Regions from separate parts of the Tepidamorphus sp. 3E244 genome, predicted to be linked through region 2. Evidence: predicted binding sites of a transcription regulator. Region 2 holds the regulator's gene; the other holds the start of a gene.

Region 1 (9,963 bases), on a different contig from region 2:
GTGCCGCATGAGCGAGACAACGCAGCGCGAGAACGCCCACGGCATCCGGCTTGCGACCGAGATGGGCCCGCTGGTCGTTTTCTTCCTTTCCAACTGGAAGTTCGGGATCTTCTGGGCGACCGGAGCCTTCATGGTCGCGACCGCGATCGCGCTGACTTTCGCCTATATCCGCCTGCGAACGATCCCGATCATGCCGCTCATCACCGGCGTCTTCGTGCTGATCTTCGGCGGCCTGACGCTCTACATGCAGGACGACATCTTCATCAAGCTGAAGCCCACCATCGTGAACCTGTGCTTCGCGGCGATGCTGGCGGCCGGCCTCTATTTCCGCCGCCCGCTGCTGAAGATCGTCTTCGGCCCGATCTTCGCGCTCGACGACGAGGGCTGGCACAAGCTCACGGTGCGCTGGATGATCTTCTTCGTCTTTCTGGCGGTGGTGAACGAGTTCGTCTGGCGGACCTATTCCACCGACACCTGGGTCAGCTTCAAGGTCTTCGGCATCATGCCGCTGACGCTGGCCTTCTCGCTGGCGCAGCTGCCGCTGCTGCAGAAGCATTCGCTGGAAAGCGAAGATGCGGCCTGACTATTCCGAAAGCCCGCCCGTTTCTCCGTCCGGGTTGGCGAACGGCGCGGTCGCTTTGCCTAAGTGCACGCTGCGCTCGTGGTCCAGCGCCCATTTGACCGAAGGGAACGCGATGTCTTCCCACGGGATCTCGTCCCAGCCGAACAAGCCGACTTCAAGGCTTTCCTCACCCGCCGCGATTTCCGGCTCGGCAAACGTCGCGCGGTAGAAGATCTGCACCTGGCTCAGATGCGCGATGGTGTAGACGGCGAGCAGCCCGGAGATGTTCAAGTTGGCGCAGGCCTCTTCCCGCGCCTCGCGCTTGGCGCCGGCCTCCGGCGTCTCGGCCAGTTCGAGATAACCTGCCGGGATCGTCCAGAAGCCCTTGCGCGGCTCGATGGCGCGGCGGCACAGCAGCACCTTCTCGCCCGAACGCACCACGGAGCCGACGACGATCTTGGGGTTCACGTAGGCGACGAAACCGCAATGGTCGCAGACCTTGCGCGAGACGTTGTCGCCTTGCGGCACGCTTTCGTTGAAGCTCGGATCGAGCGGCATCGCTTCGCCCCCGGCGGTTGTCGAGGCTATTGTGACGAGGTTCCGACGAGCGTTTCCTCGATCTTCGGCATGATGATCTGCTCGAGGATCGCCTTGTTGATCGGCCCCACATGCTTGTAGGCGACGCGTCCTCTAGCGTCGACGATGAAGGTTTCCGGCACGCCGTAGACGCCCCAGTCGATGCCGACGCGCCCTGTCTGGTCGGTGCCGACCGCATCATACGGGTTGCCGTAGCGCCCCAGGAACCGGCGCGCGTTGTCTGCCTTGTCCTTGTAGTTCAGCCCGTAGAGCTTGAACCGGTCGTCCTTGGACAATTCCACCATGAAGGGGTGCTCGTCGCGGCACGGCACGCACCATGACGCCCAGACATTGACGACGCTCACAGCGCCGTTGAGGTCGGCGCGCGAAAAGCCCGGCACGGGTTCGTTGTCGCCGGTGAGGTCGGGCAGCGCGTCGAGCTGGAACTCCGGCGCCTCGCGCCCGATCAGCGCCGAGGGCACCTTGGACGGGTCGCCCGCGTCCAGACGGTAGTAGAACAGCCCGGCCAGCGACAGGAACACGACAAGCGGAATGATGATGAGCGCGCGCGAGAGCGTTTCGTTCACGAGAAATCCAGTTCGAAAATCAGGTCTGCGGCGTGGAGCGGCGGCGCAGGCCCCGGCTCTTCATGGTCTCCAGCGCACGCTGCTGCGCGCGCCCGTCATGGCGCACCCATAGTATCAGCCCGGCGATGACCGCAACCGTGATGGCGTAACTCGCCGCGATATAGCCCGCGTGGCGTCCGAATTCCTCAAGCAAGGCCCGGCTCCTCCTGTGCAGCACCTGTCGCGGCACCGCGCGCCGCCGTGATCTGCATGGCGCGCACGCGCCGACGCAGCACCTCGTTGCGCATCGCGGCGATGTGTATGGCCATGAACAGGAACGTCGCCCCGAGCGCCATGACCAGCAGCGGGATGAGGATCGAGGAGTGGATCGTCGGCCCGTCCATGCGCATCACGCTGGCCGGCTGGTGCAGCGTGTTCCACCACTCCACCGAGAACTTGATAATCGGCAGGTTCACCGCGCCGACCAGCGCCAGCACCGCGACGATGCGCGCGCCGCGCGCCGGATCGTCGAACGAGCGCCACAGCGCGATCAGCCCGAGATACATCAGGAACAGGATCAGAACCGAGGTCAGCCGCGCGTCCCACACCCACCACGTGCCCCACATGGGCTTGCCCCACAGCGAGCCTGTGACGAGCGCGATGAAGGTGAAGACAGCCCCGATGGGGGCAGCGGCGCGCGCCGAGACATCCGCCAGCGGATGCCGCCAGACAAGCGTGCCGATGGAGGAAATGGCGATCAGCGAATAGGCGAACATCGCCAGCCATGCCGCAGGCACGTGGATGAACATGATCCGCACGGTGTTGCCCTGCTGGTAGTCCTGCGGGGCGACGAAGAACGACAGGTACAGGCCGACCGCAAGCGTCACGCACGCAAGGCCCCACAGCCACGGCAGGATGCGCTGGCTGTAGCCCATGAAACGGGTCGGATTGGCGAGGTCCATGACACCCATGAAGACGATCCTGCCTGTCTGGAACGGTTCTGAAGAACGCTTGTTGGCGCGACTGTTACACATTCAAGGCGGCGAATTGAAGTCGCCCCCTGCGCCCCATTGCCGCGCGTGAAGCTACTCCAGCCCGAACCGCAGCGCGGCGGCTGCGGCGATCGGCCCGAGCACCGATGCCCCCAGCGAAAGCGCCAGCAGCAACAGGAACGGGTTGAGGAACGGCGTCGTCACGACCACGGCGGCCGAGGTCGCGAGAATGCCGAATATCAGGATCGGGATCATCAGTGGAATCACGAGGATCGCCATGAGAAGTCCGCCCCTACGAAGGGCAACGGTCAGCGCCGCCCCGATGATGCCGATGAAGGTCAGTCCCGGCGTGCCGGCAAGCAGCGTCAGGCAGACTGCGCCGAGCGATTCCGCCGGCATGTTCAGCATCATCCCGAACAGCGGCGCGGCAACCGCCAGCGGCAGGCCGGTCGTGACCCAGTAGGCCGCGGCCTTTACGGCCACGGTGAGTTCCAGCGGCACCGGCGCCATGACCATGAGATCGAGAGAGCCGTCTTCCTGATCGGCCTGGAAGAGCCGGTCGAGCGCCAGCAGGTTGGCCAGCAGCGCCCCGATCCACAGGATCGCCGGGCCGATGCGCGCCAGCAGGTTCAGGTCCGGCCCGACGGCGAAGGGAATGACGGTGACGACGATGAGAAAGAAGATCACTGCCATTAGCGCGCCGCCGCCAAGCCGCACGGCGAGCGTCAGTTCGCGGTAGAAGAGGCTCTTGAGCGCGCTCATGCCAGCCGCTCCAGCTTGAGGTCGCGCACCGTGAAGGGCAGGTCAACGTGGGTCGCGGCGATGACGATGCCGCCACGCGCCAGATGCGTTTCGATCAGTGCAAAAAGCCGCGCCTGCCCGTCGGCATCAAGCGCGGAGGTGGGTTCATCCAGCAGCCAGACGGGCCGCGAAACCGCGGCGAGCCGCGCCAATGCCAGTCGCCTGCGCTGCCCGGCGGACAGGTAGCGCGCCGGCAGGGTCGCGATATCAAGCAGGCCGACTGCGTCCAGCGCATCGTCGATTGCCGCGCGCGGTGGCGCGCCATCGCCAAGGAACGTGGCCCAGAAGCCGAGGTTTTCCTCAACGCTCAGGCCCGGTTTCAGTGCGTCGAGATGGCCGAGATAGTGGGCCTGCTCGGCAACCGGCGTGTCCGCCTCGCCGCCGGACAGCGTGAGTTCGCCCGCCTCCAGCGGAACGAGGCCCGCAATCAGCCGCAGCAGCGAGGATTTGCCCACACCGTTGGGTCCGCGCAGGGCCAGTGCCGCCCCGCCGGCTGCGTCAAAGGAAAGCCCGTGCAGCACACGCCGCCCACCGCGCAGGCACGCAAGCTCGTGCCCCGACAGGGTCATGCCTTCAAAATGCGCAGTATTCGACGGATTCACGACTATGGGCTCACTGGCGAACGCATCTGGATTTCACTATAAGGCGCACAGTTGGAGGCCCGAGACGTCACCGTTTCGCAACGCATTCGCGCCCATGATGCAGGACCGGCTGCCCCCGTGGCAGAGCCGGCGTGGCGCGAACCGGTTGTTTCACGGTCGCGCCGAACCATGTTCAAGGTAGCCGGACCGTTCTGCGTATTGCCCGCTGGACAAGGTTTCCTCGCCGCCCCCTGGGTAGCTCCGCAACGCCGATTTTGGGGATCATTCATCGTGACCACTTCGCTCGACACATTCAATTGCCGCAAGACCCTGAAGGCTGCCGGCAAGACCTATACCTATTACAGCCTGCCCGCCGCCGAGAAGAACGGGCTGGAAGGCATCTCACGCCTGCCGTTCTCGCTCAAGGTGCTGCTGGAGAACCTTCTGCGCAACGAGGACGGCCGCACCGTCACCGCAGATGACATCCGCGCCATGGCCGCGTGGCTCACCAACAAGTCGTCCGACCGCGAGATCGCCTTCCGCCCGGCGCGCGTGCTGATGCAGGATTTCACCGGTGTCCCCGCCGTCGTGGACCTCGCCGCCATGCGCGACGCGACCAAGAAGCTCGGCGTCAGCCCCAAGAAGATCAATCCGCTGGTTCCCGTCGACCTCGTCATCGATCACTCTGTGATGGTCGATGCCTTCGGAAACGACGCGGCCTTCAAGTTCAATGTCGAGCGCGAATACGAGCGAAACCGCGAGCGTTACGAGTTCCTGCGTTGGGGTTCGGGCGCCTTCGACAACTTCCGCGTCGTGCCCCCCGGCACTGGCATCTGCCACCAGGTGAACCTTGAATATCTCGCCCAGACGGTCTGGACCAAGAAGGACGGCCGCCGCACGGTCGCCTATCCCGACACGCTGGTCGGCACCGATTCCCACACCACCATGGTCAACGGCCTGTCGGTTCTGGGCTGGGGCGTCGGCGGCATCGAGGCCGAGGCCGCCATGCTGGGCCAGCCGATTTCCATGCTGATCCCCGAGGTCATCGGCTTCAAGATGAGCGGCAAGCTGAAGGAAGGCGTCACCGCCACTGACCTGGTGCTGCGCGTCACCGAGCTGCTGCGCGCCCACGGCGTCGTCGGCAAGTTCGTCGAGTTCTTCGGCAAGGGCCTCAACAACCTGAGCCTCGAAGACCAGGCAACCATCGCCAACATGGCGCCGGAATACGGCGCGACCTGCGGCTTCTTCCCCATCGACGAGGACACCATCGAGTACCTCAAGGCGACTGGCCGCGAGGAAGACCGTGTTGCGCTGGTGGAAGCCTACGCCAAGCGCCAGGGCATGTTCCGCAAGTCCCGCACGCCGGACCCGGAATTCACCGACGTTCTGGAGCTGAACCTGCGCAGCGTCGAACCGGCCATCGCCGGGCCGAAGCGCCCGCAGGACCGCGTGCCCCTGAAGACCGCCAAGAAGGTGTTCGACGGCGCGCTCAAGGACGAGTTCAACAAGAAGCGCAACACCAAGAAGCGCTACCCCGTGCCGAACCAGAATTTCGACCTCGGCCACGGCGACGTGGTGATCGCCGCCATCACCTCCTGCACCAACACCTCCAACCCCTCGGTGATGATCGCTGCCGGCCTGGTTGCCCGCAACGCACGCGCCAGGGGCCTGTCCGTGAAGCCGTGGGTGAAGACCTCGCTGGCGCCCGGCAGCCAGGTGGTGACCGACTACCTCGCCAAGGCCAACCTGCAGGATGACCTCGACGCGATGGGTTTCAACCTCGTTGGCTATGGCTGCACCACCTGCATCGGCAACTCCGGCCCGCTGCCGGAGGACATTTCCGCCGCCATCGCCGAGCATGACCTCGTCGCCTGCTCGGTACTCTCGGGTAACCGGAACTTCGAGGGCCGCGTGAACCAGGACGTGAAGGCGAACTGGCTCGCCTCCCCGCCGCTCGTTGTCGCCTATGCCATTGCCGGCTCGCTCAACATCAACCTGTCGCGCGACCCCATCGGCACCGACAAGAACGGCGAGGACGTCTTCCTGAAGGACATCTGGCCGTCTTCCGCCGAGATCGCCGACCTCGTGCGCACCTCCGTCACCCCGGAGATGTTCGACGAGCGCTATTCCGACGTGTTCAAGGGCGATGCCGGCTGGCAGGCCATCGAGACCGGCGGCGGCGTCACCTACAAGTGGGACATGGGTTCGACCTACGTGCAGAACCCGCCCTACTTCGAGGACCTGGAACTCACCCCCAAGCCGGTATCCGACGTGAAGGATGCCCACATCCTCGGTCTGTTCCTGGATTCGATCACCACCGACCACATTTCCCCGGCCGGTTCGATCAAGGGTGCAAGCCCCGCAGGCGAGTACCTCTCCGAGCACCAGGTGCCCCAGCGCGAGTTCAACTCCTACGGCGCGCGCCGCGGCAACCACGAGGTGATGATGCGCGGCACCTTCGCCAACATCCGCATCAAGAACCAGATGGTGCCCGGTGTCGAAGGCGGCATGACCAAGCATTTCCCTTCGGGCGAGCAGATGCCGATCTACGACGCGGCCATGAAGTACGAGGCGGACAATGTCCCGCTCGTCGTCTTCGCCGGCAAGGAATACGGCACCGGTTCGAGCCGCGACTGGGCCGCCAAGGGCACCCGCCTTCTTGGCGTACGCGCCGTCATCGCCCAGTCCTTCGAGCGCATCCACCGTTCCAACCTGATCGGCATGGGCGTCGTTCCGCTGGTCTTCACCGGCGACGACAGCTGGCAGAGCCTCGGCCTGACCGGCGACGAGACCGTCACCCTCGACGGCCTGTCCGACCTGTCGCCGCGCAAGACGGTGACGGCGAAGATCACCTGGCCCGACGGCAAGACGAAGTCGGTCGACCTGCTCTGCCGCATCGATACGCTGGACGAGCTCGACTACTTCAAGAACGGCGGCATCCTGCACTACGTGCTGCGCGGCCTCGCTGCCTGAGGCAGCTGATATCCCACGAAAACCAGGCCGGTGCGGCATCCGCATCGGCCTTTTCATTTCCCGCGAAAGCCGGCCTCGCGCGCGTTTCACGCAAGGGTGACAGGGCGTGACGCCTCGCGGCGCGCTTTCGCGCTAATATCCTTCTCAGACAAATTGCACCAAGACGCGCAACGCGAGAGACGATCCGCATGAAAGTCCTGTCCGCAGTCGCATTCGCTGCCGCCTTCGCCATCCTGCCGGCCAGCGCTGGCACCTTGAAGCCCAAGGCCGTTGCCGAGCTGTTCACCTCGCAGGGCTGCTCGTCCTGTCCGCCGGCCGACAAGGTGTGGAACGAGCTTGCCGAACGCGATGACGTCCTCGCCCTCACCCTGCCCGTGGACTACTGGGATTATCTTGGCTGGAAGGACACGCTGGCGAGCGCCGAGCACACCGAGCGCCAGCGCGGCTATGTCCGCGCGCTGGATTCACGCTCCGTCTACACCCCGCAGGGCGTCATCAACGGCCGCATCAATGTCGTCGGCTCGAGGCGCCAGGACGTGCTGAAATCGCTGGAGAGCGACAATGTCGGCGCAGCGCTCGCGCTGGAGATTGAAACAAGCGGCGACACGCTCACCGTTCAGGCCGCGCCGGCAAGCGGCACCGTCCGCAATGCCAGCCTATGGCTCGTGGTCTACGAGGCGTCGGATACGGTCGAGATCGGCCGCGGCGAGAATGCCGGGCGCACCGTCACCTACAGCAACGTCGTGAAGGCCATTCGCCCGCTTGGCCGCTGGGCCGGCAAGGCTCAAAGCTACTCCGCTTCGCTCGACGGGCTGACGGGGCGCGGACTGCACTGCGCCGTCATCGTCCAGCGGCTGAACGACGGCGAGCCGGGACCGATCCAGGCTGCTGCCGTGCTCGATCACGCCATCTGAGGCGCTGCTTCAATCTGACTGGAAAGAGAAAAGGCCGGCGGGAAGCCGGCCTGTTTGAGGGTCTGCGGGTCTAAGCCGGTTTTTGCTGACCGGCTGGGCGTTGCCCGCCGCGGGGGAACGCGGCGCCTGATGACGCAAACCTCGTACGCAAGAACTGTGAACTCGATACTGGCAGGAAAGTCGGCCCGGTTCATTTGCCAGATCCCGGAGGGGCTGGGGGGCTGAAGAATTCCGAAACCTTGGGCTTCAGAACCGGGCCTTCGAGGCAACATCTTCATTCCAGTCCCGCAATCGGGCTGGGCCGGGGCCGGAATAGGGCAACTTTGTGATTTGTTTTCGAGGTGCCGTTTCCCCCGGTCCGCGCGGGCTTGCATTGGCCGTCTTGATCGCGCGAAACTCTCCTTCGTGACAGTTTGACGTCACGCCGACCCGCGCGAATCAGGAGGCGTTCCTTGAACGACGGCGAACCGATAACCTTCACGGGCGGCAGGACGAACGCGATGCCGGCCCACCAGGCGAAGCGAAACGAGCCTGCCTGCACGTCCTTCGACCGGCGTGAACTGACCACCATCCTCAACGTCTACGGAAAGAAGGTCGCCGAAGGCGAATGGCGCGACTACGCCATCGACCTGCTGCGCGACCGTGCGGTGTTTTCCATCTTCCGCCGCACCTCCGAAGCCCCGCTCTACCGCATCGAGAAGAACCCGAAGCTGTCGCGCCGCCAGGGCGCCTACACCGTCGTTGCCGCAACGGGGCAGATTCTCAAGCGCGGCCACGACCTGTCGCAGGTGCTGCGCGTCCTCGACAAGGGCCTGCGGCTGGTCAAGGCCTGAGGGCCTAGCGGCCCGGTGGCGGCGGCGCACTCGCGCCCGCACCCAGTGCAAGCTGCATGATGGTGATGCCGCGCCACTCCCCCTGTTTGAATCCCACATCCGGCAGTTCGCCGACCGTGACGAACCCGACCGCGCGGTGCAGCCCGATGGAGGCGTCGCTCGATGCCGAGCGCGAGATGATCGCGATCATCTGGCGGAAACCGGCCTGCGCGCAGCGCTCGATCAGCGCGTGCATCAGGACCTTGCCAAGCCCGGTGCCGCGCGCCGCCCGGTCGATATAGACCGAATCCTCCACGGTAAACCGGTAAGCCGCGCGCTTGTGGTAGGCGCCCGCATAGGCATAGCCCAGCACCTGCCCGTCCCGTTCGGCCACGATGTAGGGAAACCCGCCGCCGGTGACTGTCTCGAACCGGGTCGTCATCTCGGCGAGGTCGGGCGGCACCGTCTCGAAGGACGCCGAGCCGTTCTCCACCTCGTCGGCATAGATCGCCGTGATGGCTGGAAGGTCCTCGCGCGTCGCCGCGCGGATGAGAGTGTCGTCGCTGTTGGCCATCGCCCGCCCCGATGATGAATTTTCGTGGGCGATTTAAGTCAGCGCGAGGCCAAAAGAAAAGGCCCCGGCGACACCGCCGGGGCCTTCGCAATTCGCATGACTGCCGCGTGTGACTATTCGCGGTTGCCGAAGAGCTGGAGCATCATCATGAACAGGTTGATGAAGTCCAGGTACAGGCGCAGCGCGCCCATGATGGCCTTCTGACCGGTGACCGTGCCGTCATCGCCCACGTAGTACATCTCCTTGATCTGCTGCGTGTCATACGCGGTCAGACCGGTGAAGATGAGGACGCCGATCACCGAAACGGCGAACTGGATGGCGCTGGAGCCGATGAAGATGTTCACGACGCTGGCGATGATGATGCCGATCAGGCCCATGAAGAGGAACGAACCCCAGCCGGAGAGGTCCTTCTTCGTGGTGTAGCCGTAGAGGCTCATCGCGCCGAACGTGGCAGCGGCCAGGAAGAACACGCGCACGATGCTCTCGCCCGTAAAGACGAGGAAGATCGACGACAGCGATAGCCCCATGAGGCCGGCAAAGGCCCAGAACGCCATCTGCGCGCCGGTTGCGCTCATCTTGTGGATGCGCGCCGACAGGAAGAAGACGAAGCCC
Region 2 (9,963 bases):
CTCGACCGGCGGCCTGCGGGCAACCTCGGGCCTGGTTTCCTTGAGGTAGCGATAGCCGTAGAAGGCCCCCGCCAGCGTACCGACGAACAGCGCTGCCAGCACGACGACGCGAAACAGCCGGGCTGCCAGCGAAGGGCGGGGCATATATGTGTCAGTTGGCGGCAACGCTCGTGCCTTCCTCTTCCGGGTTCAGCGCGGTTGCGCAGACGTCTCAGCCATTATAACGCAGGCCTCGCGCCGACCTTACGCACAATTGCGGCGCATTGACGCGCGATGCGGCGGGTTTATCCTGTGCATCCCGCCGCAGGACCGGACGTCATTCAAGAAGGACAAAGCGTGACCACGCAGGCAGCCGCCAAGGAGCTGATCGCGCGCCTCGTCGCGTTCGATACGACCAGCCATCTCTCCAATGTCCCGATCATGGATTTCATCCGGGATTATCTCGCCCGGCACGGCGTCGAAAGCACGCTCCTGCCCGACGAAACCGGCGAGAAGGTCAACCTGTTCGCAACCATCGGACCGTTGGACAGGCCGGGTGTCGCGCTGTCGGGGCACACTGACTGCGTGCCCGTGATCGGCCAGCCTTGGGACACGCCGCCCTTCACCTGCACCCAGAAGGACGGACTGCTCTACGGGCGCGGAACCTGCGACATGAAGGGCTTCGTCGCCATCTGCCTTGCCATGGTGCCACGCTTCATCGAAGCGCCCTTGCTGACGCCCATCCATCTCGTGTTCTCCTATGACGAGGAAATCGGCTGCACCGGTGTGCGCCCGATGATCGAGAAGCTCGGCACGGACCTGCCGCTGCCGAAGGCGGTGATCGTCGGCGAGCCGACAGGCATGGAGGTCGTCGACGCCCACAAGGGCATCAGCGATTTCAGCACCGAGATCATCGGTCACGAGTCGCATTCCTCCATGGACCTCGTCGCAGGCAATGCGCTGGTTGCCGGCGCGCGCTTCATCGGTGAGCTGATGCGGCTGCGCGAGCAGTACGTTTCGCGTGGCGATGCCAGCGGCCGCTTCGTTCCGCCCTATACGTCGATCCACGCGGGCCAGATCAATGCCGGCACGGCGACCAATATCGTTCCGCGTCGCTGCGAGATCGGCTGGGAAGTTCGCTCGCTTCCCGAACACAAGTCCACGGACGTGGCCGATGCCATGGCGGATTTCTGCGCGCGCGAACTGCTACCCGTCCTGCAGGCGGCGTCGCCGGACACGTATATCGAGACGGTGATGAAGGTGGATGCGCCGGGCCTTGCACCCGATCCGGGGTCGCTTGCCGAGACGCTCGCCAAGCGGCTGAGCGGGCACAACGACACGCACACGGTCTCCTACGCGACCGAGGCCGGGCTGTTCCAGCTTGCCGGATCGCCAACGGTTGTTTGCGGGCCGGGCGGCATCGCGCAGGCGCACCGCCCCAACGAGTACATCTCGCTGGCGCAGGTCGATACCTGCCTGCAATTCATGGAAAAGCTAGCGCAGACCTGCCGCGCCGGGCTCTAGGCCGAGGTCCCGCCCTCGTCCGTGCCGGGGTTCTCGATCTCGCTGGGCTTGAACTCGTAGGCCTGCGAGCAGAACTCGCAGGTGATCTCGAGCATCCCGTCCTCGCGGGTCATGTCGGCAACGTCGTCCGCGGTGAAGCTCAGCAGCATGTCACGCACCCGCTCGCGGTTGCAGCGGCAGCGCTCGACCAGCGTCAGCGGTTCGAACACCCGCACGCCGCGCTCGTGATAGAGGCGGTAGAGCAGCGCATCGGAGCTGACGGAGGGGTCCGTCAGTTCGTGGTCTTCCACGGTCTCGCTCAGGAAACGGGCCTCGCGCCAGTGGTCGTCTTCCTCGACCTGCGGAGCGTCGGCGCCCTCCGGCGCATCGCCGGGGTCAATGTCGCGCGGCGCAGCGCCGCCTTCGGGCAGGTGCTGGATCAGCAATCCGCCGGCGCGCCATTCCGGGTCCTTGCCGGCGACGAACATCTCGGCGGCAGCCAGCCGCACGAAGGTCGGTATCTGCTCCGACTGCTTGAAATACTGGTGGGCGGCATCTTCCAGCGTGCCGCCGTCGAGGGCGACAACGCCCTGGTAGCGGTTCATGTCCGGGCCCTGGTCGATCGTCATGGCCAGCACGCCCTTGCCGAGAAGATCAGCGGGTTTGGCGTCCTCCGGCAGTGCGGCGACGGCCTCTGCATCGAAGCGGGCACAGGCGCGTATCTGGTCCGGCGTATCGAAGTCCACCACGAGCATGGAAACCGCGCCGTCCGTCTGGGTCTGGACGATGAAGCGCCCGTCGAACTTCAGCGACGTGCCGAGCAATGCGGTGAGCGCGACGGCTTCCGCCAGCAGCCGCGACACCGAATGCGGGTAGCCGTGGCGGCGGATGATGCGGTCGAGTTCCGGGCCGATGCGGACCAGACGACCGCGCACGTCGAGCGCCTCAACCGCAAAGGGCTGAATGTAGTTGTCTTCCGGAAGACCCGGCCGGGATGCGTATGCCTGTGCGATTCCGGTCACGCGGAGGCCTGCCCCAGACACCACGCCAGAATGCCCTTCTGCGCGTGCATGCGGTTTTCGGCCTCGTCGAAGACGACAGACTGCGGCCCGTCGATAACGGAATCCGTCACCTCCTCGCCGCGGTGGGCGGGCAGGCAGTGCATGAAGATCGCGCCGGAATCGGCAGCCTGCATCAGCTTGTCGTTGACCTGATAAGGCTTGAGCATGTTGTGTCGGCGCTGGCCTTCGGTATCGCCCATGGAAACCCACGTGTCGGTGACGACGCAATCCACGCCATCGACCGCCTCGAACGGGTCCTGCGTCACGGAGACATCCGCTCCGTTGCTGCGCGCCCAGTCCATGAGTTCATCTTCCGGGCCAAGCTCGGCGGGCGCCGCGATCCGCAACGCAAAGTCGAAGCGCTGGGCGGCATGCACCCAGGACGCGGTGACGTTGTTGCTGTCGCCGGTCCACGCGACCGTGCGGCCACGGATGGGGCCCTTGTGCTCCTCGAAGGTCATCACGTCGGCCATGATCTGGCAGGGATGGCTGTCGCGCGTCAGGCCGTTGATGACCGGAATGGTGGCGTGGGTCGCCAGTTCCTTGAGCGCTGCGTGGTCGAGAATGCGGATCATGATGGCATCTACATAGCGCGATAGAACGCGGGCGGTATCCGCGATGGTTTCGCCGCGACCAAGCTGCATCTCGTCGGCGGAGAGATAGAGCGTTTCGCCGCCGAGCTGGCGCATGCCCACATCAAAGGACACGCGCGTGCGCGTGGAGGGGCGCTCGAAGATCATGGCGAGCGCCTTGCCGACCAGCGGCTTTTCCTCGGGGCCATTGGCCTTGATCTGGTGACCGGCGTCGAGGATCACCCGAAGCTCGTCGGCGGAGAGTTCGTGAAGATCGAGAAAGTGACGGGGTGCGTTCATGCCGCATCTCCCGTCAGCGCCGATTCCGCAACCGTGAAGGCACGGTCGAGGCGCGCAAGCGCGTCGGCCACATCGTTCTCGTCGATGACCAGAGGCGGCAGAAGGCGCACGACATTGTCGCCGGCGGCAACCGCCAGCATCCTTTCATCGCGCAGCGCGGCAAGAACCGCGCGGTTCTCGACCGAATTGCAGCGAATGCCGAGCATCAGCCCGTCGCCACGAATTTCGGCGATGGCACCGGGATGGGCGTCCTGAAGTTCGGCAAGGCCCTGGCGCAGCCGCAGGCCGATGTTCTGCACGCGCTCCAGGAATCCATCTTCCAGCACCACGTCCAGCACCGCGTTGCCGACGGCACAAGCCAGCGGATTGCCGCCAAAGGTGGAGCCGTGCGTGCCGGCGACCATGCCGGATCCGGCTTCTTCTGTGGCAAGGCATGCCCCGATGGGGAATCCGCCGCCGATGCCCTTGGCGATGGCCATGATGTCGGGCGTCACGCCGCTCGCCTCGTGGGCGAACAGATGGCCGGTGCGCGCCACGCCGCACTGGATCTCGTCGAAGATCAGCAGCAGGCCGTGCTCGTCGCACAGTGCGCGCAGGTCCCGCAGGAGCTGCGGCGGGGCAACGCGCAGCCCCCCCTCGCCCTGGATCGGCTCGATGAGGATGCCGGCGGTCTCCGGGCCGATGGCCTTGCGCACGGCGTCGAGGTCGCCGAACGGCACCTGGTCGAAGCCCTGCGTCGCCGGGCCGAAGCCTTCCAGGTACTTGGCCTGCCCGCCGGCGGCGATCGCAGCCAGCGTGCGCCCGTGGAAGGCGCCCTCGAAGGTGATGAGACGGAACCGCTCGGGCGCGCCCTTGGAGAAATGATAGCGCCGCGCCATCTTCACCGCGCACTCGATGGCCTCGGTGCCGGAATTGGTGAAGAACATCGTGTCGGCGAAGGTCGCCTCGCGCAGTCGCTCGGCAAGACGCTCCTGCTGGGGAATGCGGTACGCGTTGGACGTGTGCCAGAGCTTGCCGGCCTGCTCGTTCAGCGCCGCAACGAGGTGCGGGTGGGCATGGCCGAGGGAATTGACCGCGATGCCGGCAGAGAAATCGAGAAACTCCTCTCCATCGACCGTGTAGACGCGCGCGCCCTCGCCCCGCTCGAAAGCGAGTTCGGCACGGGCATAGGTCGGCAGGATCGCTGTGACCACGGGTAATCCTCCACTCCACGGTCCGCACGCCACGCGACCCCGTTTCAACGGGATGGGCGCGGCGTGCGGACCGTCCAGTTCCGGGCCGAAAAGGCCCTGAAACGAAAGACGCCGCCCCGGCGGGCGGCGCAGCATTGCCCCACATTTTATTTGTTGAGCACGTCAAGTCAATCAGACCGCACGAAGCGGATAAAGCAGGTTCTCCACCGTCGATTCCATGTTCCGGCCAAGTTCTGGGGATAAGAGCATGTGTTGCATTTCGGACTCTTGCAGCGGAGTCCGGCGATGCGTTAAGTTTTGAATAAAGCACACTACATATTGTGCGGCGGACAGTTTCAGCCTCAAGCTTTCGTTCTGGCGTGATCGTGTACGGATCGCGGACGGGGACGGATTCTATCCAGGGGTCAGCTGCCACCGCCAGAAAGCGGCGAGGAGCATTTTTCCATGAGTTGGACTGACGAACGGGTCGAGTTGCTCAAGAAACTGTGGGCCGACGGGCTGAGCGCAAGCCAGATCGCGGCGGAACTGGGCGGCGTCACGCGCAACGCGGTGATCGGCAAGGTGCATCGCCTTGGCCTGGCCGGGCGCGCCAAGAGCACCCGCACCACAACACAGCGCCCGCGCGCCAAGCCGCGCCCGGCGAAGCCGACGGCGCGTGTCCCGCAATTTTCCGGCAACGCCGCACTGCGCATGGAGCCCGAGGCCGCTCCGCAGCCGGTGGTGACGCCGCGTCCTGTCCTGGAAGAGATCGTCATTCCCGAGGCCGAGCGTGCCACGATCCTCGATCTGAACGAGCATCGCTGCAAGTGGCCGGTGGGCGATCCAACCCGCGAGGACTTCTATTTCTGCGGGCGTCATTCCGGCCCCGGCGGGCCCTATTGCGACGATCACGCGAAGGTCGCCTTCCAGCCGAGCAGCGACCGCCGTCGCAGCTAGGCCGCGTTCATCGCCCGGTTGGGCGTGATGGAAAATCCGAAAACGACTTCAGCGGCCGCCCCTCAGGCGGCCGCAAACCGTTCGTCAAAGGCGTAGCCTGTCCCGCGCACGGTGCGGATCGGGTCCTTGGCGCGGGCGCGGTTGATCGCCTTGCGCAGGCGGCCGACATGCACATCGACGGTGCGCTCGTCGACATAGACGTCGCGACCCCACACGCCATCGAGCAATTGCTCGCGCGAGAAGACGCGACCGGGCGCGCGCATCAGGAATTCCAGCAGGCGGAACTCGGTCGGCCCGAGGTGGATCTCGCGCCCGGCCCGCTCGACGCGGTGCGTCTCGCGGTTGAGCACGATGTCACCGGCAGACAGGATGTCGGACATCAGCTCGGGCCGTGTCCGGCGCAGCATGGCCTTGATGCGCACCATCAGCTCGGGGATCGAGAACGGCTTCACGACATAGTCGTCGGCCCCTGTGGAAAGCCCGCGAATACGCTCGCTCTCCTCGCCGCGCGCGGTCAGCATGATGACCGGCAGGCGCTGCGTCTCGGTGCGCGCGCGCAGTCTGCGGCAAAGCTCGATGCCGGAGAGCCCCGGCAGCATCCAGTCCAGCAGCAGCAGGTCCGGCGTCCATTCCTTCAGGCGCGTTTCCGCCTCGTCGCCGCGCGCCACGGATTCCACCCGGAAACCCTCGGCCTCCAGATTATAGCGAAGCATGAGGGTCAGGGCTTCCTCGTCTTCGACTATGAGAATGGTGGCGGTCATCTGCGCGGGTTCGTCGACGCGGAGCGGGGCGCTCAATCGTCGGATCCTTCTTCAACGGTCGTCATGGAGGATTCATCGCTCTTGGGACGGTCCATGGCGATGGTCTCACCGGTTGCGACGTAGTGGATGTTTTCCGCGATGTTGGTCGCGTGGTCACCGATGCGCTCGATGTTCTTGGCTGCGAACAGCAGATGGGTGCACAGCGTGATGTTGCGCGGATCCTCCATCATGTAGGTCAGCAGTTCGCGGAAGATCGAGGTGTAGACAGCGTCGAGATCGCTGTCGCGCTCCCACACGGCGAGCGCCTTGACGGCGTCACGGCCGGTATAGGCGTCCAGCACGTCCTTCAGCTGGTGAAGGGCGATCTCGGAAATGTGGTCGAGGCCGCGCACGATCTGCTTGGGCTGACTCTGGTCCTGCAGCGCGATGACACGCTTGGCGATGTTCTTGGCGAGGTCGCCGATACGCTCCAGGTCGGCGGCGATCTTCACCGCGGCGACGATCTCGCGCAGGTCGCTGGCCATCGGCTGGCGGCGCGCGATCATCTGGATGGCGCGCTCTTCGACCTCACGTTCGAGATCGTCGATCTTGTCGTCTTCGTCTCGCACGGTCTGCGCGAGTTCCGCGTCCTGCCGCTGAAGCGAGGTCATCGCGTCGGTCAGCGCCTTTTCGCACAGCCCGCCCATCTGCGTGATGAGGACGGCCAGCTCACGCAGCTCGTTGTCGTATCGCGTGACGATGTGTTCGGTCATGGGAGCTCTCCGTTCCCTTCAACATTCTATCAGCCGAAGCGGCCGGTAATGTAGTCCTGCGTCCGCTGATCCTGCGGATTGGTGAACATGCGGTCGGTGTCACCGACCTCGACGAGAATGCCGAGGTGGAAGAAGGCCGTGCGCTGCGAGACGCGGGCCGCCTGCTGCATCGAGTGCGTGACGATGACGATGGAATAGTTCTCGCGCAGTTCGTCGATCAGTTCCTCGACGCGGGCCGTGGCGATCGGGTCGAGTGCCGAGCACGGCTCGTCCATGAGGATGACTTCCGGGTTCACGGCAATGGCGCGCGCAATGCAGAGGCGCTGCTGCTGGCCGCCGGACAGGCCGGTGCCAGGTTCGTGCAGGCGGTCCGACACCTCGTTGTAGAGCCCGGCCTTCTTGAGGCTGGAGACGACGATATCGTCGAGGTCCGACTTGTTGCGGGCCAGCCCGTGAATGCGCGGGCCATATGCGACGTTGTCGTAGATCGACTTGGCGAAGGGGTTCGGCTTCTGGAACACCATGCCGACGCGGGCGCGCAGTTCCACAACGTCGACGGCGGGGTCGTAGATGTTCTCGCCCTCAAGCTCGATCGTGCCCGTGACGCGGCAGATGTCGATGGTGTCGTTCATCCGGTTGAGGCAGCGCAGGTAGGTGGACTTGCCGCAGCCCGACGGGCCGATCAGCGCCGTCACTTCGCGGTCGCCGACGTCCAGCGCCACGTCGAACAGGGCCTGCTTCGCGCCGTAGAAAACCGACACGTCCTTCGTGTGCATCTTGATGTTGTCGGGCTTCGGCCCGGTCATCACGGTTTCCCACTTCTCGTAGGATTTCGGTTTTGCCTCGGCGACGCTCATTGACGTGCTCCCACTCAAATCGAACTTGATTGCGACAGACTACCAGCGGCGCTCAAACCGGCGGCGAAGAAGAATGGCTGCGAGGTTCATCATGAAGAGGAACACAAGCAGCACGATGATGGCACCGGACGCCCGCTCCACGAAGGCCGGGTCGGCGCGCTGCGTCCAGTTGTAGACCTGCACCGGCAGGGCGGCTGCCGGATCGAAGAAGCCTTCCGGCGGCGCATCGGGGAAGTCGCGCACGAAGGCGACCATGCCGATCAGCAGCAGCGGCGCAGTTTCACCCAGCGCCTGCGCCAGGCCGATGATTGTGCCGGTCAGGATGCCGGGCATGGCCAGCGGCAGGACGTGGTGGAACACCATCTGCATGCGCGATGCACCGATGCCGAGCGCGCCTTCGCGCACCGAGGGCGGTACGGCCTTGAGGGCAGCGCGCGTCGCGATGATGATCGTCGGCAGCGTCATCAGCGTAAGCACCAGGGCGCCGACGATGGGCGCGGACTGCGGCAGGCCGGCGAAGTTGATGAAGATCGCAAGGCCGAGCAGGCCGAACACGATGGAGGGCACGGCCGCGAGGTTGTTGATGTTCACCTCGATCAGGTCGGTGAACCGGTTGGTCGGCGCGAATTCCTCAAGATAGATCGAGGCGGCAACGCCCAGCGGCAGCGACATGGCGAGCACCAGCAGCATCATGTAGGCGGAGCCGATGATCGCGATGCCGAGGCCCGCGGCTTCCGGGCGCAGCTCGGAGGCATCCGGGCCTGTCAGGAAGCCCCAGTTGAAGCCGATGGTCAGCATTCCGGCATCGCGCATCCGATCGGCAAGCTGCAGCTGGCCGGGGCTGATGTTGCTGTCGAGTTCCGCGCTCGCCATGCTCACGCGGTCCTTGTAGTAGCCGTCGACGCGGCCGTTGGCGTAGGTCTTGAAGGAGATGGTCTGGTTGAGCAGGCCCGGATCGGCCAGCACGCGGTCGCGCAGCTGGGCCGGGGCTTCCTTCGACAGCAGGCCGGCGATGTCCTTGTCCGACAGGCCGCCCGTGTCGATTTTGTTGCGCTCCAGCGCGGCGACCAGTTCCTTGCGCAGGAAGTTGCCGTAACCGATCGTGCTGACCTTCGCCATCTCGCTGGGGTTGGCATTGCCCTTCTTGTCGAGCGTGCCGGAATCCAGCGTGACGTCGAACTGCAGGAACGTCTGCGAAAAGGCGCTGAGGCCATTCGACAGGATCGAGATCAGCAGGAAGACGAGCGCCAGCACGGCAATCGACACCGCGCCGATACCCATCATCTTGAAGCGGCGTTCGGCGGCGTAGCGGCGCTTGAGGCCGATATCGCGGCGGCGCGGCTTGCTCATTTCGCCGGTCGTCACCGGGACGGAAGCGGAAATCTCGGTCATTCGTACTGTTCCCGGTATTTGCGGACGACAAAGAGCGCGACGATGTTGAGGCACAGCGTCACGACGAAGAGCGACAGGCCAAGCGCGAAGGCGACGAGCGTTTCGGGCGAGGCGAACTCGGTGTCGCCGGTCAGCTGACTGACGATCTTCACGGTGATGGTGGTCATCGCCTCGAACGGGTTGAGGCTAAGCTTGGCGGCAGCGCCAGCGCCCATGACCACGATCATGGTTTCGCCGATGGCGCGACTGGCGGCCAGCAGGATGGCGCCGACGATGCCCGGCAGCGCTGCCGGCAGGATCACCTTGCGGACCGTTTCCGAGCGCGTCGCGCCGAGACCGAGCGAGCCGTCACGCATGGCTTGGGGCACGGAATTGATCACGTCATCCGACAGCGAGGAGATGAACGGGATCACCATGATGCCCATCACCAGACCGGCGGTCATCACCGAGGACGACGATGTGCCGAGGCCAAGCGGCTGGGCGAAATAGTCGCGCAGCATCGGGCCGACCGTGATCAGCGCGAAGAGGCCGTAGACAATGGTCGGGATGCCAGCGAGCAGTTCGATGGTCGGCTTGGCGATGGAGCGCACCGTGGACGAGGCATATTCGGCGAGGTAGATCGCCGCCATCAGCCCAATGGGCACCGCAACCAGCAGC

The links. Region 2 encodes PhoB, which activates phosphate uptake and scavenging genes when phosphate is short. Its sites were predicted from a motif close to TGTCATNNANCTGTCAT; they were not measured.
Region 1: the regulator PhoB is predicted to act here: its motif matches at 8,371-8,387, upstream of ACKTEK_RS14290 (DUF2794 domain-containing protein).

The regions. Positions count from the first base shown of each region.
Region 1 is NZ_JBJXCY010000002.1:1,164,284-1,174,246, forward strand. Features, by position in the region: gene ftsY (signal recognition particle-docking protein FtsY) at 1-11, shown strand, start outside; gene ACKTEK_RS14245 (septation protein A) at 8-583, shown strand; gene ACKTEK_RS14250 (NUDIX domain-containing protein) at 584-1,120, opposite strand; gene ACKTEK_RS14255 (DsbE family thiol:disulfide interchange protein) at 1,147-1,725, opposite strand; gene ccmD (heme exporter protein CcmD) at 1,745-1,918, opposite strand; gene ACKTEK_RS14265 (heme ABC transporter permease) at 1,911-2,675, opposite strand; gene ccmB (heme exporter protein CcmB) at 2,790-3,458, opposite strand; gene ccmA (heme ABC exporter ATP-binding protein CcmA) at 3,455-4,066, opposite strand; gene acnA (aconitate hydratase AcnA) at 4,370-7,051, shown strand; gene ACKTEK_RS14285 (DUF1223 domain-containing protein) at 7,240-7,965, shown strand; gene ACKTEK_RS14290 (DUF2794 domain-containing protein) at 8,466-8,798, shown strand; gene ACKTEK_RS14295 (GNAT family N-acetyltransferase) at 8,803-9,351, opposite strand; gene ACKTEK_RS14300 (Bax inhibitor-1/YccA family protein) at 9,465-9,963, opposite strand, start outside.
Region 2 is NZ_JBJXCY010000001.1:168,346-178,308, reverse strand. Features, by position in the region: gene ACKTEK_RS00810 (efflux RND transporter periplasmic adaptor subunit) at 1-144, opposite strand, end outside; gene argE (acetylornithine deacetylase) at 337-1,503, shown strand; gene ACKTEK_RS00800 (Hsp33 family molecular chaperone) at 1,500-2,504, opposite strand; gene argF (ornithine carbamoyltransferase) at 2,501-3,415, opposite strand; gene ACKTEK_RS00790 (aspartate aminotransferase family protein) at 3,412-4,608, opposite strand; gene ACKTEK_RS00785 (GcrA family cell cycle regulator) at 5,053-5,544, shown strand; gene phoB (phosphate regulon transcriptional regulator PhoB) at 5,607-6,305, opposite strand; gene phoU (phosphate signaling complex protein PhoU) at 6,338-7,057, opposite strand; gene pstB (phosphate ABC transporter ATP-binding protein PstB) at 7,087-7,863, opposite strand; gene pstA (phosphate ABC transporter permease PstA) at 7,954-9,306, opposite strand; gene pstC (phosphate ABC transporter permease subunit PstC) at 9,303-9,963, opposite strand, start outside.